Regions from separate parts of the Lelliottia sp. EB106-05-01-XG201 genome, predicted to be linked through region 2. Evidence: predicted binding sites of a transcription regulator. Region 2 holds the regulator's gene; each other region holds the start of a gene.

The links. Region 2 encodes sigma-54, which starts transcription at its own class of promoters, with help from an activator protein. Its sites were predicted from a motif close to GTTGGCACANNTTTCGCTNT; they were not measured.
Region 1: AC3WS9_RS15610 (amino acid ABC transporter substrate-binding protein) is a predicted target of sigma-54. The motif match lies at 2,731-2,750, and genes of this name have one in related genera.
Region 3: glnA (glutamate--ammonia ligase) is a predicted target of sigma-54. The motif match lies at 2,642-2,661, and genes of this name have one in related genera.

Annotation. Positions count from the first base shown of each region.
Region 1 covers NZ_JBYTDV010000001.1:3,314,614-3,318,833, reverse strand. The annotation lists gene gltK (glutamate/aspartate ABC transporter permease GltK) at 1-654, opposite strand, end outside; gene AC3WS9_RS15615 (amino acid ABC transporter permease) at 654-1,394, opposite strand; gene AC3WS9_RS15610 (amino acid ABC transporter substrate-binding protein) at 1,552-2,457, opposite strand; gene lnt (apolipoprotein N-acyltransferase) at 2,910-4,220, opposite strand, start outside.
Region 2 covers NZ_JBYTDV010000001.1:4,177,843-4,182,062, reverse strand. The annotation lists gene rapZ (RNase adapter RapZ) at 1-579, opposite strand, end outside; gene ptsN (PTS IIA-like nitrogen regulatory protein PtsN) at 625-1,116, opposite strand; gene hpf (ribosome hibernation promoting factor) at 1,199-1,486, opposite strand; gene rpoN (RNA polymerase factor sigma-54) at 1,509-2,942, opposite strand; gene lptB (LPS export ABC transporter ATP-binding protein) at 2,990-3,715, opposite strand; gene lptA (lipopolysaccharide ABC transporter substrate-binding protein LptA) at 3,722-4,220, opposite strand, start outside.
Region 3 covers NZ_JBYTDV010000001.1:4,754,871-4,759,090, forward strand. The annotation lists gene AC3WS9_RS22205 (MFS transporter) at 1-483, shown strand, start outside; gene typA (ribosome-dependent GTPase TypA) at 546-2,369, opposite strand; gene glnA (glutamate--ammonia ligase) at 2,759-4,168, shown strand.

The sequences.
Region 1 (4,220 bases), 860 kb from region 2:
CCAGGTCACCAACAGCGACGCGCTTAAACTAATTGCAAAATAAACCGCACCTGCGAACAGGATCATCTCGACCTGCGTCCCGTCACGCTCGCCGATGGTGGAGGCGGTGCGGAAGAAGTCCGCGAGGCTCAGCACGTAAACCAGCGAGGTATCCTGGAAGAGCACGATGCCCTGGGTCAGCAGCAGCGGGACCATGGCGCGAAACGCCTGGGGTAAAATAATGAGCTTCATGGACTGCCAGTGGGTCATCCCCAGGGCCAGCGCCGCGCTCGATTGTCCGCGGGAGATGCTCTGAATACCCGCGCGGATAATTTCTGAATAGTACGCGGCCTCAAACATCGAGAAGGCGACCATGGCCGAGATCAGGCGGATATCGGTTTTCGGCGACAGCCCCAGCACGTTTTGCAGCAGGCCAGGAACGATCAGGTAAAACCACAGCAGCACCATCACCAGCGGAATCGAGCGGAAGACGTTGACGTAGGCCGTGGCGAACCAGGCGAGCGGTTTAAAGCTCGACAGGCGCATGACCGCGAGGATCGTCCCCCAGACAATACCAATGACGATAGCAATGGCGGTGATTTTTAAGGTGATGACCAGCCCGTCGAGGAGATAGGGCATGGCAGGAACAATGGAACTCCAGTCAAAATCGTACATTATTTGCCCCCCAGATTGCCCGGCAGGCGAGTTTTACGTTCAACCAGGTTCATCACCAGCATGATGAAAGCGTTAATCAGCACGTAGGCCACGGTAATGGCGGTGAAGGATTCCCACGCGTGGGCGGAGTAATCCAGCAGCTTGCCCGCCTGCGCGGCCATATCGACCAGACCGATGGTGGAGGCGATGGCCGAGTTTTTCACCAGGTTCATCATCTCGGAGGTCATCGGCGGGACGATCACGCGATAGGCGTTAGGCAGCAGCACGTAGCGATAGCTTTGCGGCAGCGTCAGGCCCATCGCCAGCGCGGCGTTTTTTTGCCCGCGCGGCAGCGACTGAATGGCGGCTCGCACCTGCTCGCACACGCGCGCAGCGGTAAACAGCCCAAGACAGAGCATCGACGAGACAAAGAACTGAATATTCGGGTCGAGTTCCGATTTAAACCACATGCCGAGATTTTCCGGCAGCAGTTCAGGAACCACCAGATACCAGGTAAAGAACTGCACGATGAGCGGAACATTGCGGAACAGTTCCACGTACAGCGTGCCGAGAGAAGAGAGAAAACGATTCGGGACGGTACGTAAAATACCGAACAGCGAACCGACCAGGAAGGCGATAATCCAGGCCGTTATCGATAACGCAACGGTGACCTGAAAGCCGCTCCACAGCCAGCCTAAATAGGTGGTGTTGCCGAACGGGGCTTGTTGCAGAAAAATGCCCCAGTTCCAGTCTATTGACATAATAAACTCCAGAAAAAAAAGGGTAGCAGCGCTACCCTCGAAGATTGGTGAGAAGCTCAATGTTCGCGCTGAGTGGGGAACGACCACTCAACGTATAGTCTGTCCGCGCTTCCCGACAATCGAGAGGGCAGGAGGTCCCGCCCCTTAATGGTTCTAATTAGTTCAGTGCTTTGTCGTTTGGTTCTTTGAACAGGGCTTTCATGTCGTCAGACAGTTCAAAGTTCATGTTGAGATTTTTTGGTGGAATCGGGTTCTTGAACCACTTATCGAACCATTTTTCCGCTTCGCCGGAGGTTTGGACTTTGGCGATGGTGTCATCGATCAGCTTTTTGAAGTCCGCGTCGTCTTTACGCAGCATACAGCCGTACGCTTCTTTCGACTGCGCCGTGCCGACGATTTCCCAGTTGTCCGGTTTCTTCGCCTTCGCACGTTCACCCGCCAGCAGCGCGTCATCCATCATGAATGCCACCGCACGGCCGCTTTCCAGGGTACGGAAGGAGTCACCGTGGTCTTTGGCGCTGATGATGCGCATATCCAGTTTCTTCTCGTCGTTCAGCTTATGCAGCAGCACTTCAGAAGTGGTACCGGAAGTGACAACGACCGCTTTGCCTTTCAGGTCTGCGAAGTCTTTAATCTCGCCGCCTTTTTTGGTCAGCAGACGCGTACCCACCACGAAGATGGTGTCGGAGAAGGCCGCTTGTTTCTGACGCTCGAGGTTGTTGGTGGTGGAACCACACTCAAAATCGAAGGTGCCGTTTTGCAGCAGGGGAATACGGTTTTGCGACGTAATTGGAATCAGCTTCACCTGCAGGTCAGGTTTGTTAAGCTTCTTCTTGACCGCTTCTACGATCGCGTTGGAGTAATCCTGAGAGTAGCCTACGACTTTTTGCGTGTTGTCGTAGTATGAGAACGGGACGGAAGATTCACGGTGGCCGACCACGATCACGCCATTTTTGGCAATCTTGTCGAGAGTGCTCCCGGCAGCCGGAGCGTCTTCAGCGTGAACGACGCCTGTGGACATCCCCATTACCAGCATTGCTGTGGCCAGTTTACGTAATTGCATACCCAACTCCTTTATTATCTGCGCCAATGACGCATTGATACCCATTGTGATGTTGTTATATCTCGCGCGATGCGAGTGCAGTGTTATGCAAGCTTGTTAACATTTAGTCTGGCTTAATGTAAAGATTTTGCTGCGTTATTGTTTATTTTTGCGAAGCGCGCCGCACCATTCAGAGGCAAAAATATCTGCCTGCACCGTTTCGGTGCTACCGATGAACTGCGGTGGTGCGACCAGGTTGCACGTTAAGCCAAACGACTGAATCTGTGATTTAACAAAGCAATAGGCGTGCCAGAAATGGAATTTGAGAGGGGATTTGCCGGGGGACGGGGATGGGTTTTGTAGGGCGGGTAAGCGCAGCGCCACCCGCCAGATATTCGCACGGAAAACAATTGCCGGGTGGCGGCGATGGGTTTTGTAGGGCGGGTAAGCGCAGCGCCACCCGCCAGAGAGGACTATTTACGACGCTGACGAAGGCTCATCAACACCGCGCCAAAACCAAACAGCGCGGTCAGGATCCACAGCGGCCAGTTGCCGGTGCGGGCATACGGCGTCAGACCGGTGGTTGGTGTGACTTTGGTGGTCAACACCGCGCGAGTGAACTGCGGGAGCATCGCCTGAATTTCGCCTTTCGGACCAATCACCGCCGTAATCCCGTTGTTGGTGCTGCGCAGCAGCGGACGCGCCAGCTCAAGCGAGCGCATGCGCGCCATCTGGAAGTGCTGCCACGGGCCAATCGACTTACCGAACCAGGCATCGTTGGAGATGGTCAGCAGATAATCCGTATCCGGACGGAAGTTATCGCGCACCTGCTCGCCGAGGATGATTTCGTAGCAGATCGCCGGCGTCAGCGCGAAACCGTGCGCATGAAGCTGCGGCTGAACGTATGAACCCCGGCTAAAGGACGACATCGGCAAGTCGAAGAACGGTGCCAGCGGGCGCAGAATCGATTCCAGCGGCACAAACTCACCAAATGGCACCAGGTGATTTTTGTTGTAGCGATTCGCCGATTCGTAGCTGTACGGGTTGTCTTTTCCGAGCGTGATAATGGTGTTGTAGGTGTCGTAACGGTTCTGCTTGTTCAGACGCGCATCGACAATCCCGGTGATCAGCGTGCTGTTTTTGGCGCGCAGGAGATCGTCCATCATGCTCAGGAAACGCTGCTGGTTAATCTCCAGATCCGGAATCGCAGACTCCGGCCAGATGATCAGGCTGGATTTGCCCATCTCTTTTTGCGTCGCATCAAGATAGATTTTCAGCGTATTAATCAGCTGGTTCTCATCCCATTTCAGCGACTGCGGGATATCCCCTTGCACCATCGATACCTGGGTGGCGCGTTCCGGCTCCAGCGTAAACCACTGGATAAAGCGCAGAGGGAAAGGAAGGGCGAAGAGGACAACGGCGGCGACCAGCGGTTTCCAGTTGCGGCTTACCAAAGCCAGCACCAGCAGGCCGCTCACCACCATCAGCAGGAAGTTGATTGCTTCCACGCCCATCACCGGGGCCAGCCCTTTCAGCGGGCCATCAATCTGGCTATAGCCGAACTGGAGCCACGGGAAACCGGTCAGCACCCAGCCGCGCAGGAATTCGGTAATCTGCCAGACCACGGGAGCGGCAATGGCGACGCGTAGCCAGTTTGTTTTCGGCCACAGGCGCGAGAGAATGCCCGCGAACAGACCCGTATACAGCGAGAGATACGCCGCCAGCAGCACGACCAGGAAGACGTTCACCGGGCCAGGCATCCCGCCAAACTGCGCGATGCTGAC
Region 2 (4,220 bases):
CGGATCCCAGTGCGGGTTCGGCAGGAAGCGTACATCGAAGACATAATCCGCATCGATGGGAATGCCGTGTTTGAAACCAAAGGACTCGAACACCATCGTCAGCTCACGCTCGCGTTTGCCCAGCAGACGGGTACGCAGCATCTCTGCCAGCTCGTGAACGGACATCTCGGAGGTATCGACGATCAGATCCGCGCGGGAACGCAGAGGCTCCAGAAGATCGCTCTCTTCGTCGATGGCGCTCTCAAGCGACAGATTCTTGCTGGACAGCGGGTGCAGACGACGGGTGTCGCTGTAGCGACGGATCAGCGTGTTACGGTCAGCGTCCAGGAACAGCAGCTGAGGTGTGAAGTTCTCCGGCAGGCTGTTCATTGCCTGCTCGAAGATTTCCGGGGATTCCGGCATGTTACGCACGTCGATACTGACGGCGGCAGAGATTTGCCGGTCCGCCAGCGTCCGCGCCAGGTCAGGCAGCAGCACCACCGGAAGGTTGTCGACGCAGTAAAATCCCATATCTTCAAGGGCGCGCAAGGCCACGGATTTCCCCGAGCCTGAACGACCGCTGACGATCATCAGCACCATGTTCCGTTTCTCCTCACGACTGCAGATGTGAAGGCCATCTCCTGGTTACGCATCATCCTGATTGCCTTCCGCTTCGGTGATAATTTGGTACAGCTCTTCATCACTTTGGGCTGCGCGCAGACGGCGGCAAATGGTTTTATCCGCCAGACGTTTTGCCACCAGCGAAAGCGTATGCAGATGGGTTTTCGTCTGGTCAGCAGGCACCAGGAGAGCGAAAAGCAAATCCACCGGCTGGTTATCAATCGCATCAAAAGCGATCGGCGTTTCAAGCTGCACAAAAACGCCGACGGCGCGTAGTGTGTCTTCTTCCAGTTTGCCATGTGGAATGGCAATGCCATTGCCGATGCCGGTACTGCCCATTTTTTCACGGGTCAGAATGGCCTCGAACACCACCTGAGGTGGCAGGCTTAACTGTTTAGCGGCCAGTTCACTGATGATCTCCAGAGCGCGTTTTTTGCTCTGGCAGTGAACGCCACTGCGGGTACATTCCTGGTTAAGGACATGACTCAATTGAAGCGAGGAATCGTTGTTCATCATAATTTCACCTAAGCGCTAACTGTACAAATGGCCTGTTGTGTTTCACAACAGGCCGCCCTGCACCCGTTAACTGCCCGGACAATTAGTGTTGTTTCAGTTTATCTTTATGTTTATTAAGCTGTCGTGCCAGCTTGTCAATCAAGCCGTCGATAGCCGCATACATGTCTTGCCCTTCCGCACTGGCATGGATTTCGCCCCCGTTGATATGCAGGGTTGCGTCCGAGATATGAGTCACTTTCTCCACTTTTAACACAATGTAGACCTGGTTGATCCTCTCGAAATACTGCTCCAGCTTGGCGAATTTGGTATTCACAAAATCGCGCAGGGCTTCAGTGATCTCGACGTTGTGTCCTGTGATGTTGAGCTGCATAGTGTCTTCCTTATCGGTTGTGTCAAACCAGTTGTTTACGCTGGTTAGACGGCGGAATGGATAAAGACTCTCGATACTTCGCAACAGTACGACGTGCCACCATAATACCCTGATCGGACAGCATGGTGGTTAACTTACTGTCACTCAGTGGCTTCGCGGGGTTTTCCGCGGCGATCAACTTCTTCACCAGAGCACGAATGGCCGTCGACGAGGCTTCGCCGCCGCCCTCGGTATTCACATGGCTGGAGAAGAAATACTTAAGCTCAAAAATACCGCGCGGGCTGTGCAAATACTTCTGCGTGGTTACGCGCGAAATGGTCGATTCGTGCATCTCGACGGCCTGGGCGATATCCGCCAGCACCATCGGTTTCATAAACTCTTCGCCCTGATCGAAAAACGCCTGCTGCTGCTCGACGATACAACGACTCACCCGGAGCAAAGTATCATTTCGGCTCTCGAGGCTTTTAATCAGCCATCGCGCTTCCTGCAGATTGCTGCGGATGTATTGATTGTCGGAATCGTTGCGCACGCTGGTGCACATGGAGGCGTATTGCTGGTTGATCTGCAGGCGAGGAATGCTGTCGGAATTGAGTTCAACGGTCCAGCGGCCATTGTGTTTGCGCACCAGAACGTCAGGGATCACGTACTCAGGTTCGCCGGTCTGGATCGACTGTCCGGGGCGCGGATCGAGGGACTGAATCAGATTCACCGCCTCTTTCAGCACATCTTCTTTCAGACGCGTGACGCGCATCAGGGAGCGGAAGTCGTGATTCGCCAGCAGATCTAAATGCTCGCTGATGATCAGCCGCGCTTCGTCGATCCATGGCGTCTCTTTGGCGAACTGAGAGAGCTGGATCAACAGACAATCGCGGAGATCTTTCGCTGCGACACCGACCGGATCAAAGCGCTGGATGCGCTTGAGCACCGCTTCGATCTCATCGAGATCGATATCGCCGTTGCCGACGCTCTCCAGAATATCTTCCAGCGAGACGGTCAAATAGCCGGTGTCATCCACGGCATCGACAATGGAGGTGGCAATCGCGCGATCGGTTTCGGTGAACGGCGTGAGCTCCACCTGCCACATCAGGTAATCCTGCAGCGACTGGGTGGTTTCACCCTGATAGACGGGTAACTCGTCGTCCTGATAGTCTGCACGCGTACCAGAAGGTGTTCCGGCGGTGTAAATCTCATCCCAGCTGGCATCGAGCGGGAGCTCGTCGGGCATCTCTTTTTGTTCGAGTGCGTCTGCCGTATCAAGGGATTCGGTGTCCTGCTTTTCCTGGGTATCTACCTCGTCATGAAGATCGGTTTGCTCCAGCAGTGGATTGCTATCCAGCGCTTGCTGGAGTTCCTGCTGAAGTTCTAACGTGGACAGCTGCAACAGACGGATCGCCTGTTGTAGCTGTGGCGTCATCGCCAGTTGCTGGCTGAGCCTTAATTGCAAACCTTGCTTCATGTTCAGAGCGTTTTTCCCCGCTTTGGCGTGACTTAACCTCTACCCTATCAGAGTCTGAAGTCTTCCCCAAGGTACACGCGCTTCACATGCTCGTCTTCGAGGATCTCAAGTGGCGTGCCGTGGGCGATTAAATGGCCCTGGCTGACGATATAAGCGCGTTCACAAACCGCCAGCGTTTCACGTACGTTGTGGTCAGTAATGAGCACACCGAGGCCGCTGTCGCGCAGATGTTCGATAATTCGCTTGATGTCGATGACGGAGATCGGGTCAACGCCCGCAAAAGGTTCATCCAGCAGGATAAATTTCGGATTCGCTGCAAGGGCACGGGCGATTTCCACGCGGCGGCGTTCACCACCGGAGAGGGCCTGACCCAGACTGTCGCGCAGATGCTCGATGTGGAACTCTTCCATCAGCTCGTTGGCGCGATCCTGACGCTGTTCGGAGGTCAAATCATCACGGATTTGCAGAACTGCCATCAGGTTGTCGAAGACGCTCAGGCGGCGGAAAATTGACGCTTCCTGCGGCAGATAGCCAATCCCACGGCGCGCGCGGGCATGCAGCGGCAGCAGGCTGATGTCTTCATCATCAATGATGATGTTGCCCGCATCGCGCGGGACAATGCCGACGACCATGTAAAAGGTGGTGGTTTTGCCCGCACCGTTTGGGCCGAGCAGGCCCACGATTTCACCGGAGTTCACGGTCAGACTGACATCTTCCACGACGCGGCGGCCTTTATAGGCTTTGGCGAGGTTCTTTGCAGTTAATGTTGCCATAACGAATTAGTTACTCTTTTTCTGTGCCGGGGCCTGAGCTTTGTTCTTGTCCTGCAGCTGAGAAGGAACCAGAACGGTGGTGACGCGCTTACCTTTTTCGCTGAAAGCCTGCATTTTCTGCTCTTTCACGAGGTAAGTGATCTTATCGCCGGTGATGTTGCTATCCAGCTGTTCCAGATAGGCATTGCCGGTCAGGATGACGAGATCTTTCGCCAGCTCATAGTGCATATGAGACGCGCGGCCTTTTACCGGCTTGCCGTTATCCTGCATCTGATAGAAGGTGGCCGGATTGCCGTAGCCATCAATAATCTCCTTGCCCTGTTCGCCGCCCGGACGGGTGACAACCACTTTATCGGCGTTGATTTTGATCGTGCCCTGGGTCATGACCACGTTGCCGGTGAAGGTCACGACGTTACCCTGCATATCAAGCGACTGAGTGTCAGATTCGATATGAATCGGCTGCTCGGTGTCGCCCGTTACAGCAAGCGCGGGGAGGCTGGCGGCC
Region 3 (4,220 bases), 580 kb from region 2:
GGCGATGTGCTGAACTTTGTCTGGGGAAGCAGCTCGCTAACGTTCGTACTGTTTTCCTGTATGGCGTTTTTCGGCACGGCTTTCGTGAACAGCCTGAACTGGGCGCTGGTGCCGGATACCGTTGAGTATGGGGAGTGGAAGACGGGGATCCGCGCCGAAGGCTCGGTCTATACCGGCTATACCTTTTCGCGCAAGATTTCGGCGGCGCTCGCCGGATTCTTACCTGGGATTATGCTCACGCAAATCGGTTATATCCCGCACGCGGTACAAAGTGCAGGCACCCTGCTTGGCCTGCGTCAGCTGATTTTTCTTTGGCCGTGCGGGCTGGCGATTATCGCCGCCATCACCATGGGACTGTTTTATAAGCTCAACGAGCAACGCTTCGCGTTTATTATTGAAGAGATAGGAAAACGGAAACAACCGCCGGAACCGCAACCCGATGCCCCGGCAAACAATAAACCGTCTACTGTGACCTTATACTGACATAAAAAAAGCCGCTGAATATCAGCGGCTTTTCGCATTACGCACCTCAGAGAGGCATCGTATTAGTCTTTGCTGCCACGGCCCGCACGTTTACGGTCGTTCTCAGTCAGGTGACGTTTACGGATACGTACGGAGGTAGGGGTAACTTCTACCAGTTCGTCGTCATCGATAAATTCCAGAGCCTGCTCAAGAGACATTTTCTGTGCTGGAACCAGCGTGGTGGCTTCGTCAGTACCGGAAGCACGCATGTTGGTCAGTTTCTTACCGGTCAGGCAGTTTACAGTCAGGTCGTTAGAACGACTGTGAATACCGATGATCTGGCCTTCGTAAACTTCTGCACCGTGACCCAGGAACAGCTTACCGCGGTCCTGCAGGCTGAACAGTGCGAACGCAACTGCTTTACCCTGGCCGTTAGAGATCAGCACGCCGTTCTGGCGCTGACCGATTTCACCCGGTTTAACGTCATCGTAGTGGCTGAAAGTGGAGTACAGCAGACCAGTACCGGAGGTCATGGTCATGAACTCGGTACGGAAGCCGATCAGGCCACGTGCCGGGATCAGGTAATCCAGACGAATACGGCCTTTGCCGTCAGGGATCATGTCTTTGACATCGCCCTTACGCTCGCCCATTGCCTGCATCACAGAACCCTGGTGCTGTTCTTCGATATCCAGCGTCACGTTCTCGAACGGCTCTTGCATACGGCCATCGATCATACGGTTGATAACTTTCGGACGGGACACAGCCAGTTCGAAGCCTTCACGACGCATGTTTTCGATAAGAACAGACAGGTGCAGCTCGCCACGACCGGATACACGGAACGCGTCCGCATCTTCGGTTTCTTCAACACGCAGTGCCACGTTGTGCACCAGCTCTTTGTTCAGGCGGTCAAGGATCTGACGAGAGGTAACGTATTTACCTTCTTTGCCACAGAACGGAGAGGTGTTGACGTTGAAGAACATGGTAACGGTTGGTTCATCAACAGACAGGGCTGGCAGCGCTTCGACGTTTTGCGGATCGCAAAGGGTGTCGGAGATGTTCAGCTCGCCCAGACCGGTGATCGCGATGATGTCGCCCGCTTCGGCTTCGGTGGATTCAATACGCTCCAGACCGAGGTGAGTCAGTACTTTACCGACTTTACCGTTACGAGTTTTACCTTCGCTGTCGATGACAGTGACTTGCTGGTTAGGCTTCACTTTACCGCGCTTGATACGACCGATGCCGATAACGCCAACGTAGTTGTTGTAGTCCAGCTGGGAGATCTGCATCTGGAACGGACCATCGAGGTCAACGCTTGGTGCTTTAACGTGGTCAACAATCGCCTGGTACAGCGGAGTCATGTCTTCCGCCATCTCATTGTGATCGTTACCCGCGATACCCATCAGTGCTGATGCATAGATGATTGGGAAGTCGAGCTGCTCGTCGCTTGCGTCCAGGTTCACGAACAGGTCGAAGACCTGATCCACAACCCAGTCAGGACGCGCGCCAGGACGGTCAACTTTGTTGATAACCACGATTGGCTTCAAACCATGGGCAAATGCCTTTTTGGTTACGAAGCGCGTCTGCGGCATTGGGCCATCCATTGCGTCAACGACCAGCAGAACGGAGTCTACCATGGACATTACACGTTCAACTTCACCACCGAAGTCGGCGTGCCCAGGGGTATCAACGATGTTGATACGGTAGTCATTCCATTTGATAGCGGTGTTTTTAGCGAGGATGGTAATCCCACGCTCTTTCTCCAAATCGTTGGAGTCCATCACGCGTTCGGTGGCTTCAGCACGTTCATTACTGAAGGTACCGGATTGCTGCAGCAGCTTGTCAACCAGGGTAGTTTTACCATGGTCAACGTGCGCGATGATGGCGATATTACGCAGATTTTCGATCACAACTTTGCCTCAGGCATTTAGAAATAGCGCGTTATTGTACACGGATTAATCGCAGGACTAAACAGGATCACAAACATCCTCCGCAAACAAGTATCGCAGAGTTGCTTTGTGACCGCTTTCACGCAGCGTAAAAAGCGCACTTTAACGAAAATTGCACCAATATGGTGCTCAATGTTCACACTGAAGCACTATACTGGTGCAAGATGACTATCGTGGTGCAGTTCATTTGCACTATGACGTGCATGATAACGCCTTTTTGGGGTGATTTAAAAGTTGGCACAGATTTCGCTTTATAAAAATACGGCAAAAAGATGGCAACCCTGCCTGCCATAAACAGAATTGAAGACCTCGTTACCACGACGACAATGACCAATCCGGGAGAGTTAAGTATGTCCGCTGAACACGTTTTGACGATGCTGAACGAACACGAAGTGAAGTTTGTTGATCTGCGCTTCACTGATACCAAAGGTAAAGAACAGCACGTCACAATTCCTGCTCACCAGGTAAATGCCGAATTCTTCGAAGAAGGCAAAATGTTTGACGGCTCCTCAATCGGCGGCTGGAAAGGTATCAACGAATCCGACATGGTTCTGATGCCAGACGCAACCACTGCGCTCATTGACCCGTTCTACGAAGAGTCTACCCTGATTATCCGTTGCGACATCCTCGAGCCAGGCACGCTGCAGGGCTACGACCGCGACCCACGCTCCATCGCTAAACGCGCTGAAGAGTACCTGCGTTCTACCGGCATCGCGGACACCGTGCTGTTCGGGCCAGAGCCAGAGTTCTTCCTGTTCGACGACATCCGCTTTGGTGCGTCTATCTCCGGTTCTCACGTGGCTATCGACGATATCGAAGGCGCATGGAACTCCTCCACCAAATACGAAGGTGGTAACAAAGGTCACCGTCCAGGCGTGAAAGGCGGTTACTTCCCGGTTCCTCCGGTCGATTCTTCTCAGGACATCCGTTCTACCATGTGTCTGATCATGGAAGAGATGGGTCTGGTTGTTGAAGCGCATCACCACGAAGTGGCGACGGCGGGTCAGAACGAAATCGCCACCCGCTTTAACACCATGACCAAAAAAGCGGATGAGATTCAGATCTACAAATATGTGGTTCACAACGTGGCGCACCGCTTCGGCAAAACCGCGACCTTCATGCCAAAACCAATGTTTGGCGATAACGGTTCCGGTATGCACTGCCACATGTCCCTGTCCAAGAACGGGACTAACCTGTTCTCTGGCGACAAATATGCAGGTCTGTCCGAGCAGGCGCTGTTCTACATCGGCGGTGTGATCAAGCACGCTAAAGCGATTAACGCCCTGGCGAACCCAACCACCAACTCCTACAAGCGTCTGGTCCCAGGCTACGAAGCACCGGTCATGCTGGCGTACTCTGCCCGTAACCGTTCTGCTTCTATCCGTATCCCAGTGGTTGCGTCTCCAAAAGCGCGTCGTATCGAAGTGCGCTTCCCGGACCCAGCGGCTAACCCATACCTGTGCTTCGCAGCGCTGCTGATGGCGGGTCTTGACGGTATTAAGAACAAGATCCACCCTGGCGAAGCGATGGACAAAAACCTGTACGACCTGCCGCCAGAAGAAGCGAAAGAGATCCCACAGGTTGCCGGTTCTCTGGAAGAAGCACTCAACGCGCTCGACGCTGATCGTGAGTTCCTGACGGCTGGCGGTGTGTTCACCGACGACGCTATCGATGCTTACATCGCCCTGCGTATCGAAGAGAACGACCGTGTGCGCATGACGCCACACCCGGTTGAGTTCGAACTGTATTACAGCGTTTAAGTTTTAACGATGACCCGCGACCTTTTCCGCGGGAAATCGAAAGCCGTTTTTT